3 regions of the Comamonas endophytica genome follow, and region 2 is predicted to be linked to each of the others. Evidence: predicted binding sites of a transcription regulator. Region 2 holds the regulator's gene; each other region holds the start of a gene.

Region 1 (5,324 bases), on a different replicon from region 2:
ATCGGGCGTGAAGGTCTGCGCCAGCCGCAGCCGGCTGCGCAGATGGCGCTCGGCGCTGCGCAGCAGGGCGTAGCCGCATTCGGTCAGCGGCCGGCCGATGCGCGTGGCGGTGAGCACGTCCTGCAGCGGCTTGCGCGAGCGCACATGCATATGCACGTCGCCCACGGCGACCAGCGGCAGCGCGGTGAGCGCGGACAGCTCGCGCATGCGGTGCAGCCAGAGCTCGTCGTCGAGGCGGCGCGCGAGGTCCACGCCGATCCAGCAGCGGCCGGTGAATTCGGTCAGCGTCCAGCGGCCCATGGCTTCGAGCTGCGCGCCGCTGGCCTGGCGCTCGGGGCACAGCAGCACCACGCAGTTTTCGAGCTCCTGGCCGGTGATGTTGTCGAGGTCGAGGAAGTACGTGCCTTTGTCCGATGCGCGGCGCAGCTTTGTGATGAACTGGCACAGGTTGCCATAGCCATCGAGGTTCTGCGCCAGCACCACCAGCGTGAAGGGCGCTTCATCCTCACTGCGCGGCTGGATGCAGAACTGCGCGCCGACCAGCAGCGCGATGCCCTCCTGCTTGGCCGCGACATGCGCGCGCACGATGCCGGCCAGCGAGCATTCATCCGTGAGGGCCAGCGCGCCGTAGCCCAGCGCCTTGGCGCGCTTGACCAGCTCATCGGGCTGGCTCGCGCCGCGCAGGAAGGTGAAGTTGGAGATGCAGCGCAGCTCGGCATAGGCGGGCAGGGCGTGGTCCATGGCCGTTCATCCGTAGTGGCCGTGCAGGAACCAGGCGGTCTCGTCGCCGGCCAGCCGCGCCTGGAAGACCCACAGCAGGCCCGCGTGCTCGCTGCGCGCGAGCCAGTAGTCGCGCTGGACATTGCAGCTGATCTCGCTGCCGTCCGCCTGCGTGCGATGCCACCAGCCGCCCTCGACGCGGTCCGGGCCGAGCAGCAGCTGCAGCGGTCCCTGGTAGAGCGGACGGTTGAAGCGCTCGACCAGGCGCAGCGGGGTATCGAGCACCCAGGTCGGCAGCGGCAGGCCATGCAGCGGCTGGGGCCTGGCATTGCGGCGCGGCTCGGCGGAGGTCCACTGCTGCATCCATTCCAGGCGATGGTCGGCGCCGAGCTGCGGGCGGCGGATGCAATCCTCGCCCAGCCGCGCCTGGATGCGCTCGAGCGCGAGCCGTGTCGAGGCGCCCTGGTGCGCGGCGTCGGGGATCAGCGAGCGGCTGGCTTCGACCAGTGGCTCGACCTGGGTGGCGACGAGGATCAGCTCGCCCGCGGGCGCCAGCAGCTCGGTCTTGTCCAGATGTTCGCCCAGCAGCCGCGCGAAATGCTCGACGTTCTGCGTGGCCTCGGCGGTGCGGATCTGAAGTTCGCCGCCTTCGCCCGCGGCGCGCGAGCGCATGGCATCGTGGAGCCAGCGCAGCGTGAAGGCCGTGGCGCCAAGCTGGCGCGCGCGCAGCCAGCCGGCCATCTGCAGCAGCAGCACGCGTGCGCCCGCCAGCAGCTCGGGCGCGGTTTCCACGCGCGACATCAGCTCCAGCCGCACCTCGAAGTTCTCGGGCAGGCTGGTCCAGTCATAGGCCTCGGGGCGCAGGCCATAGGCCTGGTCGAGCGCGGCCAACAGCTGCGCATCGAAGCGCCGCGCCATGCCGCCGCGCGGCAGCGCGCGCACCTGGCCCAGGGTGCGGCAGCCGACGCGCGCCAGGGTTGCCTGGTGGCGCGCGACGGCGCTCAGGTGTTCGAGCGGCAGCGCGTCGAGCAGCGTGGCGAGCGGCCCGGCAAAGCCATCGTCCCGCCCCTGGCGCGCAAGGGCCAGCGCCGCCAGGCCCGTGGGCGCCCAGGCGACCTGCGCGCCGAGTTCGCTGGCGCCGCTTTCCACCAATGCATGCAATGCTTCGATCCCGCCAAACAGGCGCAGGCTGGCCTCGACCTCCAGCAGCACCGCTTCCTCGACGCTGGCCACGCGCGGCGTGAACTGCAGCGCCCACACGGCCAGCGCCCGCGGCTCAATGGGCGATGCGCAGCCGGGCAGCGGTCGCGGTAGCAGGGCGGCCCAGTGCATGGGTCTCCTCCTGGGGCTGCATCCCGGGCGCGGGCAGGGCGCGCAGCCGGGGGGGAAGAACGGAATGCAGGTTGCCGGGCACGGCCTCCAGATGCAGCACCGCGTCGGTGCTGGCGCCGCGGCGCTTGCGGATGCGCACCTCCAGCCCCCAGCTCTCGCCCAGCGCCACCGACACCCGCAGCGGCGCGGGCGAGGCATCGCGCAGGGCGGACTCGGGGCGGAACAGGAATACCGGCGCATCGCAATGCAGCGCCAGCACCTGCAGCCGCCGCACCTGCTCGGGCCGCGCCTGCGGCAGCCAGGCCAGCACTGCGCCCGAGGCTTCGGACTTGATCAACTGCTCGGTCACCCACAGGCTGTCGGCCGGACCCTGTACGTCTATCCAGACCAACTGCTCGGGCGCCAGGCCCAGCTGCGCCAGGCCCATGGCATGCGGTGCTTTTGGCGGGGCGACTAGGTAGATGCGGCTGTTCCTGTCCGCCAGAAAACCCGGCAGCGCGGGCCCCAGCAGCCGCCATTCGCATAGCGCGGCTTGCGCCAGCAGCACCTCGCTCAGGCCCTGGGTGGGCCAGCCGCCTCCTGGCAGGGCTGCGTCCAGCGCTTCGTAGCCCGTGGATAAAGCGCGCCCGTTGGTGCCTCCCAGCTCCGTTCCGCGCCAGACCGCCTGCGCCACATGCGCAGGCAGCTGCCAGCGGTCGAAGCCGCTGGCAGTGGGGGGCAGGGTGTGGACAATGGCGTTCATGATCGAATACTGTATTTAACCACAGTATATCGACCAAGTTGAAAATTTGTATCAAGGTTTTGCGTGCTTGGTGGCCAAGCCGGGCAGGAAATGACGGGTCTGATTAATCCGCTTCAGTCTTCCTGGAAGTTGGTTCCATTGGGGAAAGCATGGGAAGAAATGCTGGCAATCCTTATGCACCGGAAGCTGCCGTTGCTATAGATTGAAGTGAGTTCCAAGTAAATCGGCAGTCGTTTATCGATAGATCAACGCTTTTTCCATGCGGTACCTCATCACCAGTGGCATGCGCGCCAGGCGGATATCTATGCGCGCTTCAATATCGGCTTTGACCATTTCGGCCGCTCCTCCTCGCCAGCCAACCATGCGCTGACGCAGCAGATCTTTTTGCGCCTGCGCGAGAACGGCTTCATGTAGGAGCGAATCGGCCAGCAGTTCTTCTCCAAAGTGGGTAATCGCTTTCTTTCTGACCGCTATATCGTCGGGACCTGCCCGCATTGCGGTTATGGGGCGGCACGCGGCGACCAGTGCGATGGCTGCGGCCAATTGCTCGATCCTTTGGAACTGATTCAGCCAAGGTGCTGGCTGAACCCGAATGGAGAATTGGAGCTGCGCGAGAGCCGGCATATCTTTTTGAAGCTCGACGCGTTGCAGCCGGAGCTTCAAGACTGGATAAGCACGCGCAAATGCTGACCGCAGAACGTACGCTCCATTGCCAGGAAATGGCTCGATGCCGGGCTGCATTCGCGCAGCATCTCGCGGGACCTGGAGTGGGGCGTCGCGGTCCCGCTCGAGGGCTGGGAGGGCAAGGTCTTCTATGTCTGGTTCGATGCGCCCATCGCCTATATCGCCATGACCCAGGATTGGGCGCGAAAGCAGGGCGATCCGCAGGCCTGGCGGCAATGGTGGCAGCGGCCTGAAGAAGTCCGCCTGGTGCAGTTCATGGCCAAGGACAACGTGGCCTTCCACAGCATCTTCTGGCCGGCGATGATGCTGGGCACGCGCCAGCCCTGGACCATGGCAGACACCATCAAGGGCTACAGCTGGTTGACCTACGAGGGCCGCAAGTTCTCCACCAGCGAACAACGCGGTATCTTCACCGACGACGCCATCGGCCTGTTCAGCGCCGATTACTGGCGTTATGCGCTGATCTCGATGCTGCCCGAGTCGGACGATGCGGACTTCTCGTCTGCACGCTTTGCGGCCGCCATCAACAAGGATCTTGCCGACGGGCTTGGCAACCTTTTGCACCGCGTGTATATGCTGGCCAAGCGCCATTACGGCGGGCGTATTGCGCCATGCGGTGCGCCGCTTGCGGAGAGTGAGAAGGCACTGCTGCTGCAGCTGCGCAGCACGGCCGAGAACTATCTGGCCGCCATGAGCGCTATCAAGCTGCGCCAGCCCAGCAGGCGCTGCGCCGCATCTGGAGTCTGGCGGACGGGTTCATCACGCGCGAACAGCCCTGGCGCACGGTCAAGACCGATCCTGTGGCTGCCGAGCGCACCCTGGCGATGTGCCTGCATGCATTGCGCCTCGGCGCGGCCTTTGCCGCACCATTCATACCCGATGCGGCTGCGGCGGTCTGGCACTTCCTGGGACAGAAGGGCACGGTGCAGGGAGTGGCGCCAACAGCTGCACTTGCCGGCAGCCTGGAGCGCGTCGACGCGCCCTGGGTGCTGGAGGGCGCGCCACCGATGTTCGAGAAAATCACGCCGGAAGTCTGCAAGCAGCTTTCCGGGCACTTTGCAGGTCAGTGACCGTGCTGCTGGCCCCGGGCATGCGCCGGCTGCGCCTTGCACAGCCCATCGAATTCCTCGGCCAGATCGCCAAGCTTCACCGCGGCCAGCCGCTTGACCAGCAGTGCCTGGGCCTGCGCCAGCGCATCGTCCAGGGCCGCGTTCACCACCTTCTCGACACCGCATTCGGGGTTGTCGGTGGTATTGCCGATCGCAAAGATGCGCGGCCCGCCCACGGCCTCGTGGATGTCGAGCAACGAGACCTTGGCGAGATCGCACGACAGCTTCCAGCCGCCGCCATGGCCTTTTTCCGATTGGACATAGCCGGCTTTCTTCAGGCCGGCCATGGTGCGCCGCACGACAACCGGGTTGGTGTCCAGCATCCGGGCCAACTGTTCCGAGGTGAAGGGCGCCTCCTGGCGCGCCATGTGCAGCAGCACATGCAGCATGCGGGACAGGCGGCTATCGCTTCTCATGGGCATTCCAATTCAATGTCATGAAGCATTGTAGGTTGCATGAAAATCGGCATTGGGCTTATCATGAAACTACGAAAGTTTCTTGAGAGGATTTCCCATGGTCTATGACGCACTCATCATTGGTGGCAGCTACGCCGGTCTGGCTGCCGCACTGCCCCTGGCGCGCGCACGGCGCAAGCTGCTGGTGGTCGATGCCGGCCAGCGCCGCAACCGCTTTGCCGAGCATTCGCATGGCTTCCTGACCCAGGACGGCAGCAAGGCTGCCGATATCGCGGCGCTGGCGCGCGCGCAGCTCATGGCCTATGAAACCGTCGAATGGCT
Region 2 (5,324 bases):
ACAAGGAAGAAACCGTGCAGAAGCGCCTGCAGGTCTACAGCGACCAGACCCGTCCGCTGGTCGATTACTACCGCAACTGGGCACTGCAGGATGCGGCCCAGGCGCCCCAATACCGTGCGATCAGCGGCATGGGCACGGTGGAAGAAATCACTGCGCGCGCCTTCGCCGCTCTGGAAAGCTGACTGGCTTGACCGGCGCTGCCTGCGGCGCCGGGTCAAGGAACGACTTCAGGCCGCGTCTTCGGACCGCGGCCTTTTTGCGTCGTGCGCTAGTGCTGCGCGGCCAGCAGTTCCAGCTGCAACAGGATGCGCGCCTTGAGCGGCGGCAGATCCACGGGGCGGGGCTGCATCGGCACATCGGCTGGCGGCGCGTCCTGTGCCGCCACCAGCTGCCCTTCGCTGCAACGGGTGCCGACCCGAACCGGCACGCCCGCGCTCAACGCGCGCTGAAGCGCCGGCTCGAGCGTTCGATGCAGCGTGCCATTGCCCGTCGCGGCCACCACGAATCCCTGCACGCCCTGTGCCAGCAGTGCATCGACCGCGCGACCATCGCAGCCCGCATGGCTGCTGACCAGTTCGACCCATGGCCATGCCGCTGGATCCGGCAGGCGCCGCAGCAGTGCGGCAAATGCCCCGCGCTGCGCATCCACCGGCTCGGGCGGCCGCTGCCAGCGCACCCGGCCCTCCTCGACCCAGCCCAGCACGCCTTTATCGTCCGATGTGAAGGCATCGACCCTGTAGGGATGGAACTTGCGCACGGCGCGCGCGCTGTGCACCTGCCCCGCAGCCACCACCAGCACGCCCCGCGCTTGCGCATCCACCGCGCATGTCACGGCATCGCGCAGATTCTGCGGGCCGTCGGCCAGCAAGGCCGTGGCCGGCCGCATCGCGCAGGTCAGCACCACCGGCTTGCCTGGAGGCAGCACGAGATGCAGGAACCAGGCGGTCTCTTCCAGCGTGTCCGTCCCGTGGGTGATCACGAGCGCACCCACCTCGTCCTGTGCCAGCCAATGCATGCAGCGGTGGGCAAGCGTGGTCCAGGTGGCGCTGTCCATATCCTTGCTGTCGAGCTGTGCCACCTGCTCGGCCAGCAGATCGCCACCCGCCACCTGCGCGAGATCGGGCACCGCAGCCAGCAGTTGATCCACGCCCAGCTGCGCTGCCGTATAGCCTACCGTCTGCGAAGCATCCGCAGCCGTGCCCGCGATCGTTCCGCCTGTGGCCAATATCACCACACTATTTGAATTGCCCACTTGCGGCCCCTTGAAAACTGGTGAAAAATACAGCCACTGTATAAAAAAACATAGAGAATTCAGCCTGCCGCTGACACCCATTGAAGGACTGCCATGCTCGACCATCCGAAGCTCACGCCGCGACAGCAGCAAATCCTGGATCTGATCCAGTCCGCCATCGAACGTACCGGGGCGCCCCCGACCCGGGCCGAAATTGCCGGCACGCTGGGTTTCCGTTCCGCCAACGCTGCCGAAGAGCACTTGAAGGCCCTGGCGCGCAAGGGCGTCATCGAGCTGGTCAGCGGCACCTCGCGCGGCATCCGCCTACGCCACGACACCGTGCGCAACATCAACGCCGCACGCGGCGCAAGCTTTGGCTCGCCCATCACGGCAATCGCCTCGCTGGTGCTGCCGTTGGTCGGCCGCGTTGCCGCCGGCTCGCCCATCCTGGCCCAGGAGCATATCGACCAGACCTATGCCGTCGAGCCCAGCCTGTTCCAGGCCAAGCCCGACTACCTGCTGAAGGTGCGCGGCATGTCGATGCGCGATGCCGGCATCATGGACGGCGACCTGCTGGCAGTACAGGCCAGCAAGGAAGCGCGCGACGGGCAGATTGTAGTCGCGCGCCTAGGCGACGAAGTCACCGTCAAGCGCCTGCGCCGCACGCGCAGCGGCATCGAGCTGCTTCCGGAGAACCCGGACTTCCCGGTCATCCATGTCCAGCCCGATGAACCCTTTGCCATCGAGGGCCTGGCCGTCGGCCTGATCCGCAACACCCTGTTCATGTAACAGGCCTCGCTTTCCCCGCAGGGCCTCTGGCCCATGCATTGCACCCTCGGCCTTTCGGGCTGAAGCACGGCTGCGCCCGAATGTGTGCGGCTGTCTTATCACTTTGCTGGAGTTACCACATGCAATTCGCTTTGCAGGCCCTGCCTTACTCGCGCCATGCCCAGAACGACATGCTTTTCGGGCAATCCCCGGCGGCGCTGGACTTTCCTTCCCTGCCTTTGACCCGTGTCGCGTCCAAGCGCCCTGCCCCGCGTCCAGCCAGCCTGCCGCAGGCCGGCCTGCCCGTGCACAGTGGTGTGCGCATCCTGCGCAACGAAGGCCAGACCCAGGGCGGCCGGCTGCTGATGTCTGGGCGCATGGCGGATGTGTGTGCGGCGCTCAACCGAATGGAGTTCAATGAGTACGCTTGCGGTTGACACCCTCGCCGCCTTGACGAGACGCTTATTCCTTCTGCAAGACGGCGATGCCCCGCCGCGAGAATGTTTTTGGCAGCATTCACATCTCCGTCGTGCACAGTGGCGCAATCGCTGCAAACCCATTCTCTTATTCGCAAACCTGCTCTACCTGGCCGGCCGCACCCTGTCATCGGCGAGGATGCTCTCGAGACGCTGCGCCCGATGCCAGGCGGGGCCGGCCAGGCGCGGCCGGCCAGGCTTGTATCAGGCATCGAGTTGACTGCACGCCGCGCCATCCCTCCCCGTCCAAACCAGACGCCTTTGCTTCCAAGCCGCAAGCGGCCTACTGGCTTGGACCAGGCTTCTCGCGCATTTTGGCGATGACTGCAAAGCCTTCGCGGGTCGCAAGGTCCTTGCGTTCACACCCGGCCTGTCGAAGTGCGTCTTCAGTCAAGAGCCGGAGACATTCATCCTTCGACAAGCTCGGGACGGACGGGCCATGGGCTTGGCGCCCGTTTGGCCTGAGCCTATCGAAGTATGTCTTGATTGGTCGAGACCGCAGCCGTTCGGCCGAGCCACGTCAGGGCGCAAGCGGCGGCAATGGAGCCGCCTTCTTGGTGGATTCCGCCGCCTTGGCGCGCTGGCGCTCGCGCCGTTCCGCGGCTTCGCGCTGTTTTTTCTCATAGCGCTGGCGCGCTGCCGCGCGATCCTCTGCGTCCTTGGCCTGCTTGCGGGCTTGCTCGGCAGCATGGGCCTGCTGGCGCTGCGACTGGGCCTGGGCGCGTTCTCGTGCCTCCCGGGCGCGCGCGGCCTGGACTTCGACCAGGTCCTGGGCGGTGGGCGCCTCGGTCGCCCTGGGCCTGGGCTGCGGGGCAGTGCGTATTTTGCCTTCCATGCCACTGGATGCGTCGGGAGCCTGCCGCCTTTTCTCCTCGACCTTGCGCTCCACGGCACGCAACTGCTCGGCCGATTTCTCGCGCCGCTCGGCACTGTTGATGGCGCTTTCCTCAGCGCGCAGCGCGTTGTCGGCCAGGCGCGCGCGGGTGCGCGCCGCGTTCAGGCAATCCTCGACCGCGAAACGCTGGTAGCACGCGGTCTCTTCCTCGCTGCGCCGCTGGGCGATGGCCGCGCGTTCGGCAGCAATACGCTTGCGCGTTGCGGCGCGCTCGGCCTTCACTGCATCTGACACGACCTGGGTATCGGCGGCTGCAGGCTGCGCGTGGACCAAGCCCGACAGCAACGGCAAGGCCAGCGCCAGTGCGCCGGCACGCGGCCACAGCGCGGTGGTGGGAAAAAGGAAAGACACACGGTGCATGGGCAAGGGCCTCAGGTCAGGCTGGTATCCACCAAGCGGTGCTCGAGCGACAGGAATTCCTGCGACTGCATCTCGTTGAGACGCGAGACGGTGCGCGGGAATTCGTGGGCCAGGGGACCTTCAGTGTAGAGCTGCTCGGGGGGCACCGCAGCCGACAGGATCAGCTTGACCCTGCGGTCATAGAGCACATCGATCAGCCAGGTGAAGCGCCGCGCGGGCGAGGCCATGTTGACCGGCATGAAGGGCACGTCGGACAGCAGCACGGTGTGGAACTGCGTGGCGATCTCCAGGTAATCGTTTTGCGAGCGCGGGCCGCCGCACAACGTCTTGAAATCGAACCACACCACACCGCCGGCGCGCCGGCGCGCGCGGATCTCGCGGGCCTCGATATGCAGCACCGGGTCCTCGTCGTGCACCTCCGCCAGCCGGTCGAAGGCTTCCTCCATGGCCGCATCGGCCTCCGGGCCCAGCGGCGTATGGTAGAGCTTGACCATCTCCAGGGTGCGGCGGCGGTAGTCGGTGCCGTTGTCGACGTTGACGACTTCCATGCGCTCATTGAGCAGGTCGATGGCCGGCAGGATGCGGTCGCGGTGCAGGCCGTTGGGGTAGAGGCCATCGGGCGTGAAGTTCGATGTCGTGACGAAACCCACGCCGTTGTCGAACAGCGCCACCAGCAAACGGTGCAGGATCATCGCGTCCGTGATGTCCGCGACGTGGAACTCGTCGAAGCAGATGAGCTTGTATTTCCTGGCGATGCTCGCGCCCAGCACTTCGAGCGGGTCCTGCACGCCCTGCAGCGTCGCCAGTTCGCGGTGCACCTCGCGCATGAACTCGTGGAAGTGCAGGCGCACCTTGCGCTTGAGTGGCACGGCGTTGAAGAAGCACTCCATCAGGAAGCTCTTGCCGCGGCCCACGCCGCCATACATATAGACGCCCTTGGGAATCTCGGGACGGTTGATCAGCTTCTTCAGCGCGTTCGAGCGCTTGCTCTTGTAGACCGCCCATTCGTCGGCGCAGCGCTGCAGGGCCTCGACGGCGCGCAGCTGCGCGGGATCGCTTTGAAAGCCTTTGGCAAGCAATTCGGCCTCATAGGCCTCACGGACGGACTGGGACATGCGGGCTCACGGTGCTGGTGTGAAAAGACAAAAGCCGAAAGCGCCCGATACCCAGGCACTTTCGGCGGATGCGGCGGTGTGCTCACCGCCGCTCAAGAGCAGGCTGATCAGAAGTTCAGCGTGCGCTTGTCCACGGCCAGTGCCGCTTCCTTGGTTGCTTCGGACAGCGAAGGATGGGCGTGGCAGATGCGTGCGATGTCTTCGCTCGATGCCTTGAACTCCATTGCCACCACGGCTTCGGAGATCAGTTCCGAAACGACCGGGCCGACCATGTGCACGCCCAGGATCTCGTCGGTCTCGGCGTCGGCCAGGAACTTGACCATGCCGGTCGTGTCGCCCAGCGCGCGCGCACGGCCGTTGGCCAGGAACGGGAAGGTGCCGGCCTTGTACTTCACGCCATCGGCCTTGAGCTGCTGCTCGGTGCGGCCGACCCATGCGATCTCGGGGCTGGTGTAGATGACCCACGGCACAGTGGCGAA
Region 3 (5,324 bases), 1.5 Mb from region 2:
AAGCCCAAAGACCTGATCGCCTGCACCCGGCTGCGCCATGTGACCATTCCCGACGCCTGGGCGCAATGGAGCCAGGCGCATGGCGTGGAAGGCATGCGCGCCCTCGACGGCCCGCAGTTCGACCAGTTCCAGAGCATCATCCGCGCGGTGATGGCCGGCATGGGCGTGGCGCTGGTGCCGCGCTGCCTGGTGCAGGACGAGATTGCCTCGGGCATGGTCACCGAGCCCCTGCCCGGCTACACCAGCCACCTCGGCTACTGGTTCCTCTACCCCGAGGGCCGCGCCCACCATGGCGCGCTGGTCTCGCTGCGCGACTGGCTGCTGGAATCGGCCGCGCAATCGAGCGCCGAAATGCTTGCCGCCAGCCAGGCGGCGCTGGCTGCCGCCGCGCAGTCCGCACCGCCCGGCCTGGGTCGATTCAGCTCGACGCAGGCGGCACCTGGAGCCCCGCGAAACGCACGCTGAAGCGCGCGCCCGGCGGCATCTGCCCAGGGCGTGCCGGCTCGAGCGTGACCTGGGCGCCATGCTGGCGCGCGATCTCCTGCACGATAGGCAGGCCCAGGCCCGAGCCGTCGACCGGCGTGCCCAGCGCGCGGTAGAAAGGCTGGAACACCAGTGCCCGCTCGGCCTCGGGCACGCCCGGCCCGGTGTCCTCGACCTGCAGCAGCAGCGTCCGCGCGCGGCTGTCGGCCGACAGCCGCACCGTGACCACACCGGGCTGCTCGGGTGTCGAAGGCATGTAGTTGATGGCGTTGTCGACCAGGTTGCGCACCAGCTCGGTCAGCAGCGTCGGGTTGCCCTCCATCCAGACTCCGGGAGCGCCAGGCTCGGCGCCGTCATAGCCCAGGTCCACATGGCGCTCGAGCGCGCGCGGTACCGAATCGCGCACCACGTCGATCACCAGCCGCGCCAGGTCGCAGCGCTGCTTGGCCAGCGCCGTGCCCGTGCCTTCGACGCGCGCCAATGCCAGCAGCTGGTTGACGGTGTGGCTGGCGCGCATGCTGGCGTGCCCGATCTGCTGCAGCGAGCGCTTGAGCTCCTGCGTGCTCGTGCCCTCGCGCTGCGCCAGGTCGGCCTGCATGCGCAGGCCCGCCAGCGGCGTCTTGAGCTGGTGCGCGGCATCGGCCAGGAAACGCTTTTGCGTGGCCAGCGATTCATTGAGCCGGCACAGCAGGTCGTCGACGGCATTGACCAGCGGCGCGACTTCCAGCGGCACCTCCTGGAAATTGAGCGGCGACAGATCGTCTGGCTTGCGCGCACGGATGCGCTCCTCCAGCCGGTGCAGCGGCGTGATGCCGCGCGCCAGCGCCATCCACACCAGCATCACCGCCAGCGGCAGCACGACGAATTGCGGCAGCATCACGCCGCGGATGATTTCGCCCGCCAGCGCGTTGCGCTGGTCGCGGGTCTCGGCCACCTGCACCAGCGCCAGCGGCTGGTCCGGCCCCGCCAGCGGCACCCAGACCGCCGCCAGCCGCAGGTCCACGCCATGCAGCTCCGCGTCATGCAGCTGCACTGCGCCATCGCGCCGCTCGGCATCGGTCCATGGCGGCCGCGGCAGGGCCGGCTGGCCCGCCAGCAGCCGGCCCTGCGGGTCCAGCACCTGGTAATGGATGGTGTCCTTGGCGCCGGTGCGCAGCGGGTGCTCCGGGCCCGATGGCAGCTGGCCCTGCTGCACCTGCCGCGCCAGCAGGCGCGCGTCGTATTCCAGCGCCCGGTCATAGGGCTGGTTGGCCAGCCCCTGTGCCACCAGCCAGGTCAATCCCAGGCTCACGGGCCACAGCAGCAGCAAGGGCGTCAGCATCCAGTCGAGAATGCCGCCGAACAGGGAATATTGTTCGCGCTGGAAGAGTTTCATGGGTTTCGCCAGGAGCCTTCCTCCCTTGTTTTGGGCGCACGACCAGCAACCCCTCTACCGTTCGCCCTGGGCTTGTCGAAGGGCATTTCAGGGCGGTTGTTTGTCAGAGTCAATCGCGGATTTTCTCCAGGCAGTACCCCAGCCCCCTGACCGTCGCGATCCGTATCGGCCCGTGCTCGATCTTCTTGCGCAGCCGATGGATATAGACCTCGATCGCGTTGTTGCTCAGCTCCTCGCCCCACTCGCACAGGCGCTCGACCAGCTGGTCCTTGCTGACCAGGCGGCCGGCGCGCTGCAGCAGCACCTCCAGCAGGCCCAGTTCGCGCGCCGACAGCTCCACCATCCTGCCGTCGATCGTCGCCACGCGCCCCGATTGGTCATAGACCAGCGGCCCATGCCTGATGGTGCTGCTCGCGCCGCCCATGCCGCGGCGCGTCAGCGCGCGCACGCGCGCTTCGAGTTCCTGCAGGCTGAAGGGCTTGGCCATGTAGTCGTCGGCGCCGAAATCCAGCCCCTTGACGCGCTCCTCGACGCTGTCGGCTGCGGTGAGTATCAGCACCGGCAGGCCGTCGCCGCGCCCGCGCAGCCGGCGCAGCACTTCCAGGCCATGCATCTTCGGCAGGCCCAGGTCGAGGATCAGCAGGTCGAACTCGCTGCAGGTCATCAGCACCGATTCGGCCTCGCTGCCGCTGGCCACATGGCTGACGACCGCGCCCGAACCGCGCAGGCTGCGCAGCAGGCCATCGGCAAAGACCTGGTCGTCTTCGGCAATCAAGATGCGCATGCGGATGGGTCCCTCGGTGAAGCGCGGCGGTGCACGAGCGCCGGATGTTTGGTCCATTCTAGAGAGGGATGCCAAGGCACGACCTGGGGTTTTCGCGCTGTTTTGCCGCCAGGCCGCCCCAAGGCAAGACGCGGTGGGCGAACTGGGGGCTACTTCATGCCGGCTTGCCGCTGCTGGCCGAATAAGCCTCGAGCCCCAGCGCCACCACGGTCGCCACGTCGTCCCCGACTTCGGCGCGGAATTCGGCCTCGGCCTGGGCCACGGCGGCCTCGAAGGCCTGCAGCCAGCCCAGCCCTGTGGGCGTGAAGCGTATCCAGCGCGTGCGCCGGTCGCGCGCATCGGGCTCGCGCGTGACCAGCCCCCAGGCCAGGCACTGCTCGACCAGATCGGCCATGGCCTGCTTGCTCATGCCCGCGCGCTCGGCCAGGTCCGTCAACCGGTCGCCGCCCAGCGACAGATGGCGCGTGATGTGGATATGCGCGGCGCTGACCTGGTCGCGTGCCGCGAGGTTGGACAGCGCCAGCGGCACCTCGACCGCATGCGCCATCAACTGCATGACGCGCGCATCGAAACGCCGCATCGAATGCCCGAGCAGCCGGCCCAGATGGATCTGGCGCCAGGCATCGGAATAGTCCGAAGGCATGACTGCCGAAGGTATGGAAGGAGGAAAAGAAGCCATGGCAAATTGTCAGGCAAACTGACTAAAAATCATCTATACACGCAAACACAACCCTCATAAACTACTGTTCAAGCATCCAGCCTGGCAGTATGCACAGACCGTCGGTGCTATCCAAAATCATTGCTTTCTAGGAGTTTTCATGGACGTCACCACTGTCAAGGGCAACAACCCCGCCGCCGCTGCCAACACCGAAAAGGCCAAGGCACTGCAGGCTGCGCTGGCCCAGATCGAAAAGCAGTTCGGCAAGGGCACCATCATGCGCCTGGGCGAAGGCGAAGTCATCGAAGACATCCAGGTCGTGTCCACCGGCTCGCTGGGCCTGGACATCGCACTGGGCGTCGGCGGCCTGCCGCGCGGCCGCGTGGTCGAGATCTACGGCCCTGAATCCTCGGGCAAGACCACGCTCACGCTGCAGGTCATTGCCGAGATGCAGAAACAGGGCGGCCAGTGCGCGTTCGTCGACGCCGAGCACGCGCTGGACGTGCAATACGCCCAGAAACTGGGCGTGCAGCTGTCCGACCTGCTGATCAGCCAGCCCGACACCGGCGAGCAGGCGCTCGAGATCGTCGACAGCCTGGTGCGCTCGGGCGCCGTGGACCTGATCGTCGTCGACTCGGTGGCGGCGCTCACGCCCAAGGCCGAAATCGAGGGCGAGATGGGCGACGCGCTGCCCGGCCTGCAGGCCCGACTGATGAGCCAGGCGCTGCGCAAGCTGACCGCGACGATCAAGAAGACCAACTGCATGGTCATCTTCATCAACCAGATCCGCATGAAGATCGGTGTCATGTTCGGCTCGCCCGAAACCACCACCGGCGGCAATGCGCTGAAGTTCTACGCCTCCGTGCGCCTGGACATCCGCCGCACCGGCACGATCAAGAAGGGCGACAACGCCATCGGCAACGAAACCCGCGTCAAGGTGGTCAAGAACAAGGTCAGCCCGCCGTTCAAGACCGCCGAGTTCGACATCCTGTTCGGCGAGGGCATCTCGCGCGAAGGCGAGATCATCGACATGGGCGTCGAAGCCAAGATCCTCGACAAGTCGGGCGCCTGGTACGCCTACCGCGGCGAGAAGATCGGCCAGGGCCGCGACAACGCGCGTGAATTCCTGCGCGAGAACCCGGACCTGGCGTTCGAGATCGAGAACCGCGTGCGCGAAAGCCTGGGCGTCTCGCTGCTGGCCGGCGCCACGCCCGCCCCGGCCGCTGGCAAGCCTGCCAAGGCCGACAAGGCCGCGGAAAAAGCCGAGAAGGCCGACAAGGCGGCTGCGGCAAGCGCTGAACCCGCAGGCGAATAAGCACTGACGGCCCTGCCGCGCAGCTCTGCGCGGCAGGGCCGTTTTGCTTTTGCACTCACATGGTTTTTTCCACCCTCTCCCTCAAGGGCCGCGCGCTGCGCCTGCTGGCACAGCGCGAGCATTCAAGGCTCGAACTCGAACGCAAGCTCGCCAGCCATGTCGCCGAAGGCGAGGACCTGGCGGCCGTGCTGGACGAACTCGAATCCAAGGATTTCATCAACCCCGAACGCGTCGCCCAGTCCGTGGCCTACCGCCGCGGCAGCAGGCTGGGCACGGCGCGCGTGGTCCAGGAAATGCGCAGCAAGGGCCTGGACGACGACACCGTGCGCGCCGCCACGCTGGAACTGCGCGCCACCGAATGGCAGCGCGCGCATGCGATCTGGCGCCAGCGCTTCGGCGCCCCGGCCGAAACGCCGCAGGAAAAACTCAAGCAGATGCGTTTTCTGGCGAGCCGCGGTTTTTCGGGCGAGGTCGTGCGCAAGGTAGTGGGGGGGCAGGCGCCGGAGGAGGCATCGGGCTGAAGCCCTCTTGCCCACCCACATCCAGTCCTCAGCTCAGGGCGAACGGATAAAAACCCTCCGCGCCTGATTGGCCGCGCGCCTCAAACTCCAAGCATCAACTGCAGATTCTGCACCGCCGCCCCGCTCGCGCCCTTGCCCAGATTGTCCAGCCGCGCCATCAGCACCGCATGGCGGTATTGCTCGTTGGC

The links. Region 2 encodes LexA, which represses DNA repair genes until DNA is damaged. Its sites were predicted from a motif close to ACTGTATNNNNATACAGT; they were not measured.
Region 1: imuA (translesion DNA synthesis-associated protein ImuA) is a predicted target of LexA. The motif match lies at 2,803-2,820, and genes of this name have one in related genera.
Region 3: recA (recombinase RecA) is a predicted target of LexA. The motif match lies at 3,385-3,402, and genes of this name have one in related genera.

The regions. Positions count from the first base shown of each region.
Region 1 is NZ_CP106882.1:253,940-259,263, reverse strand. Features, by position in the region: gene M9799_RS18150 (error-prone DNA polymerase) at 1-741, opposite strand, end outside; gene M9799_RS18145 (Y-family DNA polymerase) at 748-2,052, opposite strand; gene imuA (translesion DNA synthesis-associated protein ImuA) at 1,997-2,794, opposite strand; gene M9799_RS20675 (class I tRNA ligase family protein) at 3,017-3,208, shown strand; partial or broken gene M9799_RS20670 (class I tRNA ligase family protein) at 3,503-3,988, shown strand; gene M9799_RS18130 (hypothetical protein) at 4,204-4,548, shown strand; gene M9799_RS18125 (Rrf2 family transcriptional regulator) at 4,542-5,003, opposite strand; gene M9799_RS18120 (FAD-dependent oxidoreductase) at 5,101-5,324, shown strand, end outside.
Region 2 is NZ_CP106881.1:3,465,759-3,471,082, reverse strand. Features, by position in the region: gene adk (adenylate kinase) at 1-182, shown strand, start outside; gene M9799_RS15765 (asparaginase) at 269-1,252, opposite strand; gene lexA (transcriptional repressor LexA) at 1,346-2,020, shown strand; gene M9799_RS15755 (hypothetical protein) at 2,140-2,436, shown strand; partial or broken gene M9799_RS20665 (hypothetical protein) at 2,538-2,606, opposite strand; gene M9799_RS15745 (hypothetical protein) at 2,996-3,730, opposite strand; gene zapE (cell division protein ZapE) at 3,742-4,845, opposite strand; gene lpdA (dihydrolipoyl dehydrogenase) at 4,953-5,324, opposite strand, start outside.
Region 3 is NZ_CP106881.1:2,001,835-2,007,158, reverse strand. Features, by position in the region: gene M9799_RS08970 (LysR substrate-binding domain-containing protein) at 1-465, shown strand, start outside; gene M9799_RS08965 (sensor histidine kinase) at 419-1,858, opposite strand; gene M9799_RS08960 (response regulator) at 1,968-2,642, opposite strand; gene M9799_RS08955 (MarR family winged helix-turn-helix transcriptional regulator) at 2,797-3,321, opposite strand; gene recA (recombinase RecA) at 3,461-4,615, shown strand; gene recX (recombination regulator RecX) at 4,675-5,136, shown strand; gene argC (N-acetyl-gamma-glutamyl-phosphate reductase) at 5,217-5,324, opposite strand, start outside.